Regions from separate parts of the Effusibacillus lacus genome, predicted to be linked through region 4. Evidence: riboswitches for the same ligand, from Rfam matches in the RefSeq annotation. Region 4 holds a riboswitch; each other region holds the start of a gene.
The links. A riboswitch is a leader RNA that binds a small molecule or an ion and turns the genes downstream of it on or off. The one in region 4 is predicted to bind S-adenosylmethionine.
Positions count from the first base shown of each region.

Region 1: another riboswitch for S-adenosylmethionine. It lies ahead of EFBL_RS01030 (2,3-diketo-5-methylthiopentyl-1-phosphate enolase); the one in region 4 lies ahead of metH (methionine synthase).
Region 2: another riboswitch for S-adenosylmethionine. It lies ahead of EFBL_RS14575 (methylenetetrahydrofolate reductase); the one in region 4 lies ahead of metH (methionine synthase).
Region 3: another riboswitch for S-adenosylmethionine. It lies ahead of EFBL_RS16760 (methionine ABC transporter ATP-binding protein); the one in region 4 lies ahead of metH (methionine synthase).

Region 1 covers NZ_BDUF01000004.1:62,153-65,254, reverse strand. The annotation lists gene EFBL_RS01035 (MtnX-like HAD-IB family phosphatase) at 1-169, opposite strand, end outside; gene EFBL_RS01030 (2,3-diketo-5-methylthiopentyl-1-phosphate enolase) at 238-1,464, opposite strand; SAM riboswitch class I at 1,554-1,721, opposite strand; gene EFBL_RS01025 (pyridoxal phosphate-dependent aminotransferase) at 1,823-2,989, opposite strand; gene EFBL_RS01020 (FtsW/RodA/SpoVE family cell cycle protein) at 3,039-3,102, opposite strand, start outside.
Region 2 covers NZ_BDUF01000084.1:20,620-23,721, reverse strand. The annotation lists gene ggt (gamma-glutamyltransferase) at 1-726, opposite strand, end outside; gene EFBL_RS14575 (methylenetetrahydrofolate reductase) at 849-1,745, opposite strand; SAM riboswitch class I at 1,854-2,010, opposite strand; gene EFBL_RS14570 (shikimate dehydrogenase) at 2,406-3,102, opposite strand, start outside.
Region 3 covers NZ_BDUF01000097.1:38,062-41,163, forward strand. The annotation lists gene EFBL_RS16755 (methionine ABC transporter permease) at 1-608, opposite strand, end outside; gene EFBL_RS16760 (methionine ABC transporter ATP-binding protein) at 652-1,665, opposite strand; SAM riboswitch class I at 1,758-1,884, opposite strand; gene EFBL_RS16765 (PilZ domain-containing protein) at 1,991-2,389, opposite strand; gene leuB (3-isopropylmalate dehydrogenase) at 2,533-3,102, opposite strand, start outside.
Region 4 covers NZ_BDUF01000003.1:80,439-83,540, forward strand. The annotation lists gene metH (methionine synthase) at 1-1,730, opposite strand, end outside; SAM riboswitch class I at 1,817-1,920, opposite strand; gene EFBL_RS00585 (YciI family protein) at 2,016-2,330, shown strand; gene EFBL_RS00590 (multicopper oxidase domain-containing protein) at 2,381-3,102, opposite strand, start outside.

The DNA of each region.
Region 1 (3,102 bases), on a different contig from region 4:
TTTTCACAGTATCTTTGGCATATTGGACAAGTTCTTCTCGCCTGACAGACGGTATTAGGGAAAAGAGCTTTCCGACACCTTCCTGAACCGAAATGCGTTGGGACAGTATGTCATCCTTGATCGCTTCCCAGCCATCCGGTCCGAAACGCTCCATAAGGGAGATGATCATGTCCCGTTCGGTAATCGTCCCGTCAAAGTCACAAAAGATTACGATCGACTTGCTGTCGTTTGCCAAACTCATTTCCCTCCCCATAATTCAAGTGCTTTGGCCAGTTCCGGACTCTTTGCCGCAGCTTCCTGCAGGCCTTCCCCCTTCACAACCGCGTCAATCGCCGCAGCAAACGCTCTGCCTCCGGCTGCGGAACCACCCGGATGCCCGTGAATCCCGCCGCCCGCATTGATCACCTGGTCGTTCCCCAAGTCTTCATAAAGACGGGGTACCAGTCCCGGATGAATGCCTGCCGAAGGCACGGGGAAAACCCTCTTGAGCAAGCCCGATTCCTTCCGCAACTCCGCTGCAATCGCCAGAGTCTCTTCTCTCTCAAGTGCCACCGACCCGTATGCAGACGGATACAGAACCAGGTCCGCGCCTGCCACCCGCATGATTTTTCCAAGAATGATGGGGGCACTGATCCCGTATTGCGGTGACGGATAAATCGCTCCTGCCAGTGCCGGGTGTGCCATGATCGGAATGTTGATTTCCGGGTCTGCTGCCAGTCGGTGCAGCACATCATAACCGTATGCCAGGACGTTGAGCAGCAACGCATTGGCCCCGGCCCGTACCGCACGCTTGGCTTTCTCGACAATCTCTGTTACAGGTCCTGCCAAGTTGGCCGCATAAAGCACTTTTTTGCCCGTTTCTGTCTCCGCCCGCCCGGCTGCCTTGATACAGGCCTCAATTCGCTTCTCAAACGGCGCATACGTATCGTCAAAGAATATCTCATCGTCCTTTACCAGATCCACGCCGCCAAGTGCCTGCTGGTAGAACAGCTCCGCCAGCGTCTCGCTGTCGTATCCGATGCAGGATTTGAAGATGGACATCAACAGCGGCCGGTCATAGACCCCCAGGCTTTGTCTGACCCCGTCGATTCCGAATTTGGGCCCGGGAAAGCGCTTCGTGTAGGAGTCCGGCAAGTCAAGATCCACCAGCTTGATGGCACCGTCCATGGACAGTTTGCCAAAAACAGATGTCAGAAGAGCCGGAATATCCGGCGTAAAGTTCAACGTTGGATATGCAATCTTTAACAGCGCTTTCCCATTGCGTTCCTCATCTCTGCCCAGTTCTTCAACCGCCACCACATGCCCCAGGTGTTTCTTCATCTGTTCCTGGCGCTCGGCAGGCAGATCCGTCCAGGAGCCGACTGTCAGACCTACTGCAATGCCCTGTGCTTTTTTATGAAAATCTCCACTTCCGTGTACGAGATAGGTTGCTACTACGTAATCTTGCTGGTTCAAATCCCCCATGTGTTTACCCCTTTCACCAACACCGCCAAGCAAAATCAAAAACGCCCCTTTTCCGAAGAAAAGAGGCGTATATCAAATCAATCCCTCGCCTCTCATCTCTCAGAATTGCAACATTCTGCAGGAGTTAGCACCATTGATCCGCATGAAGGGAAGATGTTTCTTTCTCGGTGATACGGGTTCCATTGGAACCCCGCACTTTTGCGAATCCGGTTGCCGGGCGTCATCGGGCCAGTCCCTCAGCCTGCTCTGGATAAGAGTCTAACTAATTATGCAATTGGAAAATTTGTAAACTTAGAGAAATAATACGATAGGCAGGAGGAGGTGTCAATAATTTTTTTGACAATTTTTTGAGAGACAACTACAGCCCAATCCGCCCCAGCCGCTCGACCGCTTCCCGCAGCCGGTCCTCCGGTGCCAATAACCCGACTCGCACATAGCCCTCGCCGCTTTTTCCAAAGCCGATCCCGGGCGCCATCACCACATGGGCCTTGTCCAGCACATAGTCGGCAAACTCCACCGATCCCATACCATTGGGGATCGGAACCCAGGTGAAGAAAGAGCCTTTCGGAGCGGGGCAATCCCATCCCAAATCCCGCAAGCCGTCTACGAGCACATCCCTTCGGCTTTCATAAACGGCCACCAATTCCCGCACGCAGTCCTGCGAGGAGCGCAGTGCCGTAATGGAAGCCCGTTGAATGGCCGCAAACAGACTTACGTAAAAATGGTCCTGGACCAGATTGATCAAAGAGATTACATCACGGTTCCCCAGTGCAAAGCCGACCCGCCAACCGGCCATGTTGTAAGTCTTTGACATGGTGTAAAACTCAACGCCCACCTCTTTCGCTCCCGGGATCTGCAAGAATGAAACCGGCTTCTCACCGTCAAAACCGATTGCGCCATACGCAAAATCATGGGCGACCACAATCCCGTGCCGTGCGGCAAAGTCCACCGTGTCCCGGAAAAATTGCTCATTCGCAGTCGCAGCCGTTGGGTTGTTCGGGTAATTCAGGAACATCAGCTTCGCGCGCCGCAGCACATTTTCCGGAATGATTGAGTAGTCCGGCAAAAAGCGGTTCTCCCGCAGAAGCGGCATCATCACCATCTCCCCGCCGCTCATGGCCACTCCCGACCAATAATCAGGATAGCCGGGATCCGGTACCAGGCACACATCCCCTTTGTTGAGCAAGCACTGGCTGATCTCCACCAGTCCGACTTTTCCCCCGAAAAGAATGGCGACTTCGGAAGCGGGATCAAGATCCACATCAAACTCCCTCTTGTACCAGTCGGCAATCGCCTCCTTCAATTCCGGCAGCCCGGAAAAAGGAGAATACCGGTGGGTCACAGGGTCAAGCACCGCTTCCCGCATGGACTCCACAATGTGAGAGGGGGTCGGCAGGTCGGGATTTCCCTGCCCCAAATTGATCACGTCATACCCTTCTGCTATATACGCATTGGCTTTTCGAACCAGCGCCGAGAAAAATTGCTCGGGCAGCCGCCGGAGCCGATCTGCCGGTTGCACAATCATCTGTCACTGCCACCTTTCCGCGAACAAAAAATCTGCACAAAACATAAAGTTAAAACCTCAACTTTCGCCTTCGGATCGCAATCGATTGGACAATTCCCATGATAATGAAGTTG
Region 2 (3,102 bases), on a different contig from region 4:
GGCCACCAGCGCTTCGCCGACCTCCCCGTTGTAAAGCACATCCGATCCCTTCTCCTTGATCAGCTTCAGGGTTTTGGCCAAGTCGGGCTGTACCAGCAGATCGCCTTCCTGCAACGGCGTACCGTTTGGCACGAATACCTGGCCTGCAGTGCCGTATTGCTGCAGCTTTTTGACGTCATCCTTAATGTACATGGCGGTTGCCCAGTTAACGGGAACCCCATTCTCCGCGTAGGCAATGGCCGGGTCGATCACATCCGCCAATTTCATGGTGCCATACTTTGCAAGAGCCGTTTCCACTCCTTTCAGGGTTCCGGGTACGCCCACCGCTTTGCCGCCGGTATGGCGTTCAAACCAGGGAACGGGCTTGCCGTCCTTGTCGAGAAACAGTTTGGGGTCGACGTTTTTCGGCGCCATTTCCCGGCTGTCCAGGATGGTGATCTTGTTCTGGTCCTTGAGATAAATCATCATGAACCCGCCGCCGCCGATTCCCGACATCATCGGTTCGACCACATTCAGTGACAGTTGGATCGCCGCAGCCGCGTCCACCGCGTTGCCGCCTTTTGCCAGAATCTCCTTTCCCGCTTGAGCAGCCAACGGATGGGAGACAGCCACCATACCCTGGGTGGCCCCCAGCATCTTGTCGTCCACCCCGGGCACCCTGGCGAGTGCCGGAGAAGCGCTTGCCAGCATCACTGCGGATGCCAAAGCCAAAGCTCTAACTCTCATAGAATCCCCCCTGGTAGAATAGAAAAAGGCAGTACAAAACTATCGTACCGCCAAATTGAAAGACTATTCAATAGATTCGACAAAAGTAGACGTTACCTGATAGACTTCTACATGTTACCGGTTCACAGCGCGATGGAAGGCTCTACTTTGATTTCCAGCACATCATAAACCGTTTGCAGGTTGTTGAGGGGATACAGGTGAACCCCCGCCACATGGGGCTTCAGAGCATAGTACAGCTCCTGCGCGATTTCAACGCCTGCTTCACGGCCACCCGCCTCAACCCGATCAATGATTTCCCGGCGGATTGTAATACCGGGAACTTTCTCATTCAGGAAGCGGGCTTGCTTGGCGCTTTTGAGCGGCAAAATACCGTAGAGTACGTAGACAGGAAGGCCCTCTTTTACCACCCGTTCCTGGTACCGCAGGGCCGTTTCCACATCGAACACGGGCTGGGTCTGTACGAATCTGACGCCGGCTTCCACCTTTGCCCGGAGTTTGGAGAACTCCACTTCCTGATCGTCCGCTCCAGGATTGGCCGCACCGCCGATAAAGAAGTCAGTTGGGGCATTCAATGCTTTGCCCGCCAGGTCGGAACCTTCGTTCAAACGCTTTGCAATCTTCACAAGTCCGATGGCATCCACTTCAAATACACCCCGTGCTTCCGGATGATCGCCCCGGCTGGGCTGATCGCCCGTGAGGGTCAGGATGTTGCGGACACCAAGTGCGGCTGCCCCCAGCAGTTCCGACTGCAGCCCCAGGATATTGCGGTCACGGCAGGTCAGATGGAAGATGGCTTCCAATCCCAGGTCTTGCTGTACGATGTGGGAGAGCGCAATCGGACTCATCCGCAGCGTTGCCATCGGGGAATCGGCGATGTTCACCGCATCGACATACCCCCGCAAATGCTTCGCCGTCAGCATGGTCGGCATCGGATCCGCCCCTTTCGGCGGCTCCAACTCCACGGTCACAACGCTTTTTCCAAGACTCAGCTTCTCTCTCAATCCGTGAATCTGATACATAGTTCCACTCCTCTGAAGGTATTGGGAACCTCTCCTCCCGGGGTCTGGCAAAATACGAAAACCTCTTTCTCTGTGAGAAAGAGGTTCGCTATATACGCAGCCAACCCTCTCTCATCTTTCACAGGCCATCCCTGTGTCGGAATTGGCACCGTGCCTGTACTCCGGACAGTTTCCGCTTCTCGTGGCGGTAAATCGAATCCGGGTCGCTCAGGCCGGTTGCCGCGGCTTCATCGGGCCAGTCCCTCAGCCGAACTCTGGATAAGAGCGGTTCTTTTGAAATTGTCAGAAACAAATACTCTATCGAAAGAGTAATGGATACCGGGGTGGTATGTCAATATAATTTTGAGTGGAAAAAAAGCACCCATCTGCTTCCCGGCAAATGGGTGCTTTTTTAAGAAGAGTCCCGACGGCCCCACCTGCGCCATCGGGTGTGACGGCCACATCTGCCGTCCTGCCTGTTGCCTGACGTACCCCGGCCAAACTCCGTCTTTGGCCACGACAAGCGGTGTAAGGTTCGCCCCAACAGATCCCTCATTGCAATCCTTCCGTACAATCCCTACAGCTTGCAGGGGCTGATAATCACCCCATGCAAAACTCCCGTTCCATAAATATACTTTCTTTCATACACTATGTCAAACCAATTTTATTTTTTTTAAAGAGTTAAGAGCGCTTGGCTTTGACGGCCTTTCCCTTCTTCGAACCGGTGGGGGCCGAAACTTTACGGATCTCGCGAATCATTTCGGGCGTCAGTTGCTTGCCAAATGAACGGAACCCGGCCAGTTTGAATCCGTGTTTTCTTGCCAGTTCATCGATTTGCCGCACCTGCTCCACACGAATGTTGCGGCCAAGGGTAAAGCATTCATATCGTTTCTCGAGAGCGAGGATCATCGTTTCTGCCATACAGGCAAAAACAACCCCCTTGGGCAGCCCGAACCGGAACTTCGACTCATACTCTCCCGGCACCTCTACCAGGCCGCCTTCAATCACCAAGACGTCCGGCCGCTGCAACGCCACTGTCTTGGCCACGTCGCGGGGGCGGGCCACATCACACACGACGGAACCCGGGCGCAGATCCTCCGGATACAGGACCGTATCGGCGCTGCCTGTAACGGTCACGACCAGCTCCGCTTTTCGTACGGTATGGCGTGGATCTGTCGAGACATTCACCGTTTTGCCCGATTCGCTCATGATGTAAGAGGCCAACTGCTCCAACTTGGCTTCATCCCTGGCAACCAGTGTCAGTTTCCCCACATGTGGGGCCAGCATCCTCGCGCAGATGGCGCCAATCGATCCGGTTGCGCCAATGACCGCCAAATGGGCTCTCGACGGTTCAATATCCATCAGTACTGCCGCTTGC
Region 3 (3,102 bases), on a different contig from region 4:
CGGAGAACCAGCCAATCGCCGATGGACTGCAGAATTTGCACCAGGACGATCAGTATGGCGACCGTTACCAACATGACATCTGTTTGAAAGCGCTGATAGCCATACCGTATGGCCAGATCCCCCAAACCGCCCCCGCCGATAACGCCTGACATTGCGGTATATGACACCAATGCCACAGTCGTAATTGTAATGCCGGCGATCAGTCCGGGACGGGATTCAGGCAGCAGAACCCTTGAAATGATTTGCCAGTGGGTTGCCCCCATCGATTGGGCTGCTTCGATGACTCCCTTGTCCACTTCCCGCAAAGAAGTTTCCACAAGCCTTGCGAAAAATGGGGCCGCGCCAATCACAAGCGGTGGAATCGAACCCTGGATCCCGAGGGATGTCCCGACAATCAGCTTGGTAAAAGGAATCAACAGAATCATCAGAATGATAAACGGTACGGACCGCAGGATATTGACCACAAAGGAAGCGGTTGCGTAGAACAGCCGGTTTTCCAATAACTGTCCTTTGGAAGTCAGGAACAACAACACTCCCACCGGAAGACCGATGATAACGGTAAACAATGCGGACAGGCCCAGCATAATGAGCGTGTCTATCGTCGCCATTCCAATTTCCGCCCATTCGAGGTTCACAAAGCTGATTTCCAATTCAGATCACCTCCACTTCGAGTCCACGGTTCCGAAGCGCAGTCACCGTGTTCACAATCTGCTCTTTCTTGCCGTCCAGTTCAACCACCAGCTGTCCGTAAGGTGTGTCTTTCATGCGGGAAATGGTGCCCTGCAGGATATTGAAAGAAGCCCCGGTTTCCATCATGGTTTCGAACAAGACCGGTTGATAAGTTTGTTCCCCAAGGAACGTGATCCGAACAATCGTCCGGTCTCCAACCGCTTTCTCGTGGGCCACCGTTTCCTGCAATTCCATCGAATCGGCCACTTGCTCCACAAATTCCTTTGTGGTGGGGTGCTGAGGCCTTAAGAACACATCTGCCACAGGTCCGGTCTCGACTATTTGTCCCCCGTCAATGACAGCCACCCGGTCGCAAATAGAACGGATCACATGCATTTCATGCGTGATCAGCACGATTGTGATGCCCAACTGGCGATTTATGTCCCGCAGCAAGGCCAGAATCGAATTGGTAGTTTGCGGATCCAGCGCTGACGTAGCTTCATCGCAAAGCAGCACGGCAGGATCATTGGCCAGTGCCCTGGCAATGCCCACCCGCTGCTTCTGACCGCCTGACAGTTGGGCTGGATACTTGTCCCGATGCTGCTCCAATCCTACAAGCTTTAACAGTTCCGCTACCTTGCGCTCAATATCCGCTTTTGGACGTCTGGCCAATTGCAGAGGGAACGCAATGTTTTCACCCACCGTGGCGGAAGACAGCAAATTGAAATGTTGGAAGATCATTCCGATTCTCCGGCGTTTCTCCTGCAGTTCCCTGGCAGTAAGCGATGTAAGGTCAACTCCATCCACAATCACCCGCCCGGAAGTAGGTTGTTCCAACAGATTCATGCAGCGGATCAGCGTACTTTTACCGGCACCGGAATGACCGATGACCCCGAATATTTCTCCTTTCCCAATCGACAGGTGAATGCCGCTCAGCGCGGGTACCTCCGATTTTCCGACGATATAGTGTTTATGCAAATCCTGTAATTGGATCATACGTAACACCCCCATTTCCGCTCTGAAGTTTGCCGTCATAGAAAAAACCCTTTTTCTACAGACTGAAAAAGGGCTTTCATTTCGAATGTCCCTTCTCATCTGTCAGGTATTCGGATACCTGAAGGAATTGGCACCATGCCGCCCGTCTAAAGCGATTGCTTCAGACGAACCGGTTGCCGGGCTTCATTGGGCCTGTCCCTCCGCCTCTCTGGATAAGAAGAATTACCGTTTATATGAATTATGAATATTTTATACTAAAAAGACAAATCTCAGTATACCTATTTCATGTCAGTTAGTCAATAAAAAATCCTGCATTAAAAGCAGGTCATGTCCGGCAATTAGGTTTTTCATCGGAGTTCATGTTCTTTTGGTTCCGGCTTCGAATTTGAAGCTGGTAGAGTTTCGACATCAGTTCCCGTTGCTCCCTGTCAGTGAAAAAGACGAACTTGACACCATATTGGAATTGATCGGATGTCGATTTTTTCCATACCAGTTGGCCATAAACCTGTAACTGTTGTTCAGGTAAGTTCACATCAAATTTCCAGATCAATTCTTCACTGACAGGAATGTCACGTTCCGAAACAAAACAGAGTCCTCCTCCGGAGATGTTTCTCAATACGACTTCAAACTGTTTTCCGATAGGCATATACCGGTTGCCAAGCTTTCTTAGTTGAAGCGAACAAAAGGCGTTCAGTGGAATCCTGTAATGCTCCCTCCGCTGCATGCTGATTTCCAGCCTTTACTTTGAGATTAAAGGAGACAGTTTTAAGTTATCAAAATTTTCTTCCGGTCTCCAGTTACTCAAGTCCTATTTTAATGACCCCATTTTGGTAGAGAAAAAGCGTTGCCCGTAGGCAACGCCCAAGATCAGGACGGAATTCTGCAGCCAATCGCCTGTACGATCAGGTCTCCCATCTCAGATGTTGATACTTTGGTGTCTTGGGGACCGGCCAGATCAGCAGTCCGAGCACCCTTTGCGAGAACCTCTTGAACCGACTGTTCAATTATGGCAGCTTCCTGTTCCCACCCGAAGGAATGGCGGAGCATCATTGCCGCTGACAGAATGATTCCCAAGGGATTGGCGATCCCCTTCCCTGCAATGTCCGGTGCTGAACCGTGAATCGGTTCATACAGACCGACTTGTGCCCCAAGGCTGGCAGAGGGCAGCATGCCGATCGATCCTGTCAGCATGGCCGCTTCATCCGACAAGATGTCTCCAAACATGTTCTCGGTAACCAATACGTCAAACTGGCGCGGATTGCGGATCAACTGCATGGCACAATTGTCCACCAGGATATGCTCACACTGTACATCCGGGTAATCTTTGGCAACCTGGTTCACCGTTTCCCGCCAGAGCCGGGATGATTCCAACACGTTGGCTTTATCGACCGAATGCAGAAGCTTTTTTCTGTTTCTGGCAATAACAAATGCCATTCG
Region 4 (3,102 bases):
TTCTCCGTGTTTACGATTGCATAATCCAGCCCGGCTTTGGTGCAGTGATACAGGAACACCGCATTGAGCACTTCCCGGCCCGCAGGCGGAAGACCAAAGGACACGTTGGAGATTCCAAGAATACTGCCGCACTCCGGCATCGATTCCTTGATCAAACGGATTCCTTCCACCGTCTCCAACGCCGACCCGATATACTGCTCATCCCCTGTGCCTACCGGGAATACCAGCGGATCGAAGATAATGTCCTGCGGATTAACGCCATACTTGTTTACCAGCAGATCATAGGATCGCTTGGCCACTTCCAGCTTGCGTTCCCGGGTAACCGCCATTCCGGTCTCATCGATGGTTCCTACTACTACCGCCGCCCCGTAGCGGGTAATCAGAGGGGCCACTTCCTCAAACCGCTTCTCTCCGTCCTCAAGGTTAATGGAGTTGAGAATGGCTTTCCCTTGCGAATGTTTCAAGCCAAGCTCCATCACCCGCACATCGGTGGAGTCAATCATCAACGGCACTTTCACCTTCTTGACGACATAGTTTAGAAAATTCTCCATGTCGCCATACTCGTCCCGGTCCGGATCGGCCAGACAGATATCGATGATGTGCGCCCCTTTCTTCACCTGGGCGCGGGCAATTTCCGACGCGTCTTCATACAAGCCCTCCGCAATCAGTGTTCGGAACTTCTTGGAACCGATAACGTTCGTCCTCTCTCCGACCATCAAAGGACGGTTGTCCGCTTCCAGATACACTGTCTCAATACCGGAAACGGCCGGCAGGTGTCCTCCGGCTTCCTGTCTGGGCTTGTAATCTTTCAATGCTTCCGCCAGGGCGCGGATATGTTCGGGTGTCGTGCCACAACAGCCCCCCGCAATGTTCAGCCAGCCCAGTTCTGCGAACCCGGCCATTTTTTTCGCCAATGCTTGCGGAGATTCGTGGTAATGTCCGTTCTCATCAGGCAATCCTGCGTTCGGATAGCAGCTGACCCCACACTGGGCCAATTCGGACAGAGTTCGCAGATGGTCCCGCATAAACTCCGGTCCCGTTGCACAGTTAAGTCCCACGGTGATCGGCTTCAAATGTTCCAGCGAGATGTAGAACGACTCGATATTCTGGCCTGCCAGCGTGGTTCCCATTGGTTCGATGGTTCCTGATAACATCAGCGGAAGTTCCTCGCCCAGCTCCTCAAACGCTTTCCTGATTCCAAGACTGCCCGCTTTGACATTGAGAGTATCCTGGGCCGTTTCCAGCAGCAGCATGTCCACCCCGCCCTGAATCAACACTTTGGCTTGCCGGTAATAGTTTTCCATCAACTCTTCAAAGGTGGTTCCGCCGGTCACAGACAACGTCTTGGTGGTGGGGCCCATAGCCCCCGCAACAAAGCGGGGCCATTCCGGCGTCGAGTATTTGCGGGCCGCTTCCACCGCCAAACGGGCAGCCGCCAGGTTGATCTCGTCAGCCTTGTCCTGCAGGTTGTATTCAGCCAGCACCAGCCGGGTGGAACCGAAGGTGTTGGTTTCAATGATGTCGGCCCCCGCTGCCAGGTACTGCTCGTGAATTCCTTGAATCACATCGGGACGTGTCAGATTCAGGTATTCATTGCAGCCTTCGTATTCTTCCCCGCCAAAATCGTCAGCCGTAAGTCCCGCCTGCTGGATCATCGTCCCCATCGCACCGTCAAGGATCAGAATCTTCTTCTTCATTTGTTCGCGCAACAATTGTCCGCGTGCCGTCATGCTTCTCCCCCTTACCTAATGAGGGTCGCCCCCTGCAAACTAAAAACCCTCTCCTGTCAGAGAGGGCCAAACTTCGGTGTCCGCTCCTCCTATCTTCCAGAATGTCAATCTGCTGGAATTAGCACCGTGTGCCGCGCACCGGTTGCTGTGGTATCATCGGGCCAGTTCCCTCCGCCACTCTGGATAGAAGTCTTGCTATTTTGGATTTTAATTTAGTTTGCATGAAACCGGGGCACATGTCAAGATAGTGGATAAGAGGAAAAAACCGGAAAGGGGCTGGACCGAATGAATACCCCGGACAATCAGTTCATCCGCTATGTAATTTTGCTTACCAAGAACCCGGGCCAAAGTCTGACAGAGAATCTGATTCGCGCACATGTGAAACACTTACAGGCCCTGGAGGAAAAAGATCAATTGGTGCTCTGCGGACCTTTTGCCGATTCCAAAGGCGGTATGATCATCATTAAGGCCGCCTCCTATGAAGAAGCAAAACGAATCGCCGAAGCGGATCCGTTTGTACAATCGGGAGCTGAAAGCTACGAACTGCGTGTACTTGAACTCTCCTGCAAAGAGAACCGGCATATGGGAATGGCAGAATAGTCAAATCAGCAAAAAACCTCCCCCTTGCGGGAGAGGTGTAAATCTTTCATTTAATGACTGGACTTGTCAGCGGTTTGCGGCGGGTTGCCGTCTGCGGTGACAATCAGTTTGGCCAGCGCACCTTTTTGAACATGGTTAAACTGGTGGGTTACGATCGGATAAGTTCCTTCCTTCAACACCCTGAACTCAACAACCAGACCGCCAGATGCAGGTACAGTATAAGCTTGCAGGCCGTTCAGCACGTTCTTCGGATTGCCGTCCACATATACGGTGTCAAAAGTGGTTCCTACCACGTGGAAACTGCTGACTTCGTTCGGACCCACGTTGTTGAAGTAGATTCGAACCTTGTCTCCCACTTTGGCATAGAACGGCTTGCTGAGATCCGGATGCTTTCCGTTGAAGAGAACGTATGATGGAACTCCATTCGTCATGTCATTCAGGTCGTTTTCTTTGTAGAATTCAGACTGGGTAATGATGAATTCCCGATTGATTTCTTTGTCGGTGGGATATCCGTCTTTTGGCTCAACGATAATCGTACCGTACATGCCGTTGGCAATATGCAGCAATACGGGCTTGGTTCCGCAATGGTACATAAATACGCCCGGTGTCATAGCCGGATAAGTGAATACGCCTTCTTCATTCGGATGGATATCGGCAAAGTCTTTGCTCGGAGATGCGTGTACCGCATGAAAGTCCATACTGTGGGGGACTTTCGGGTCCAGATTTTTCATTTTGAATTTGATGGTGTCCCCTTCTTTTACTTTGATGACCG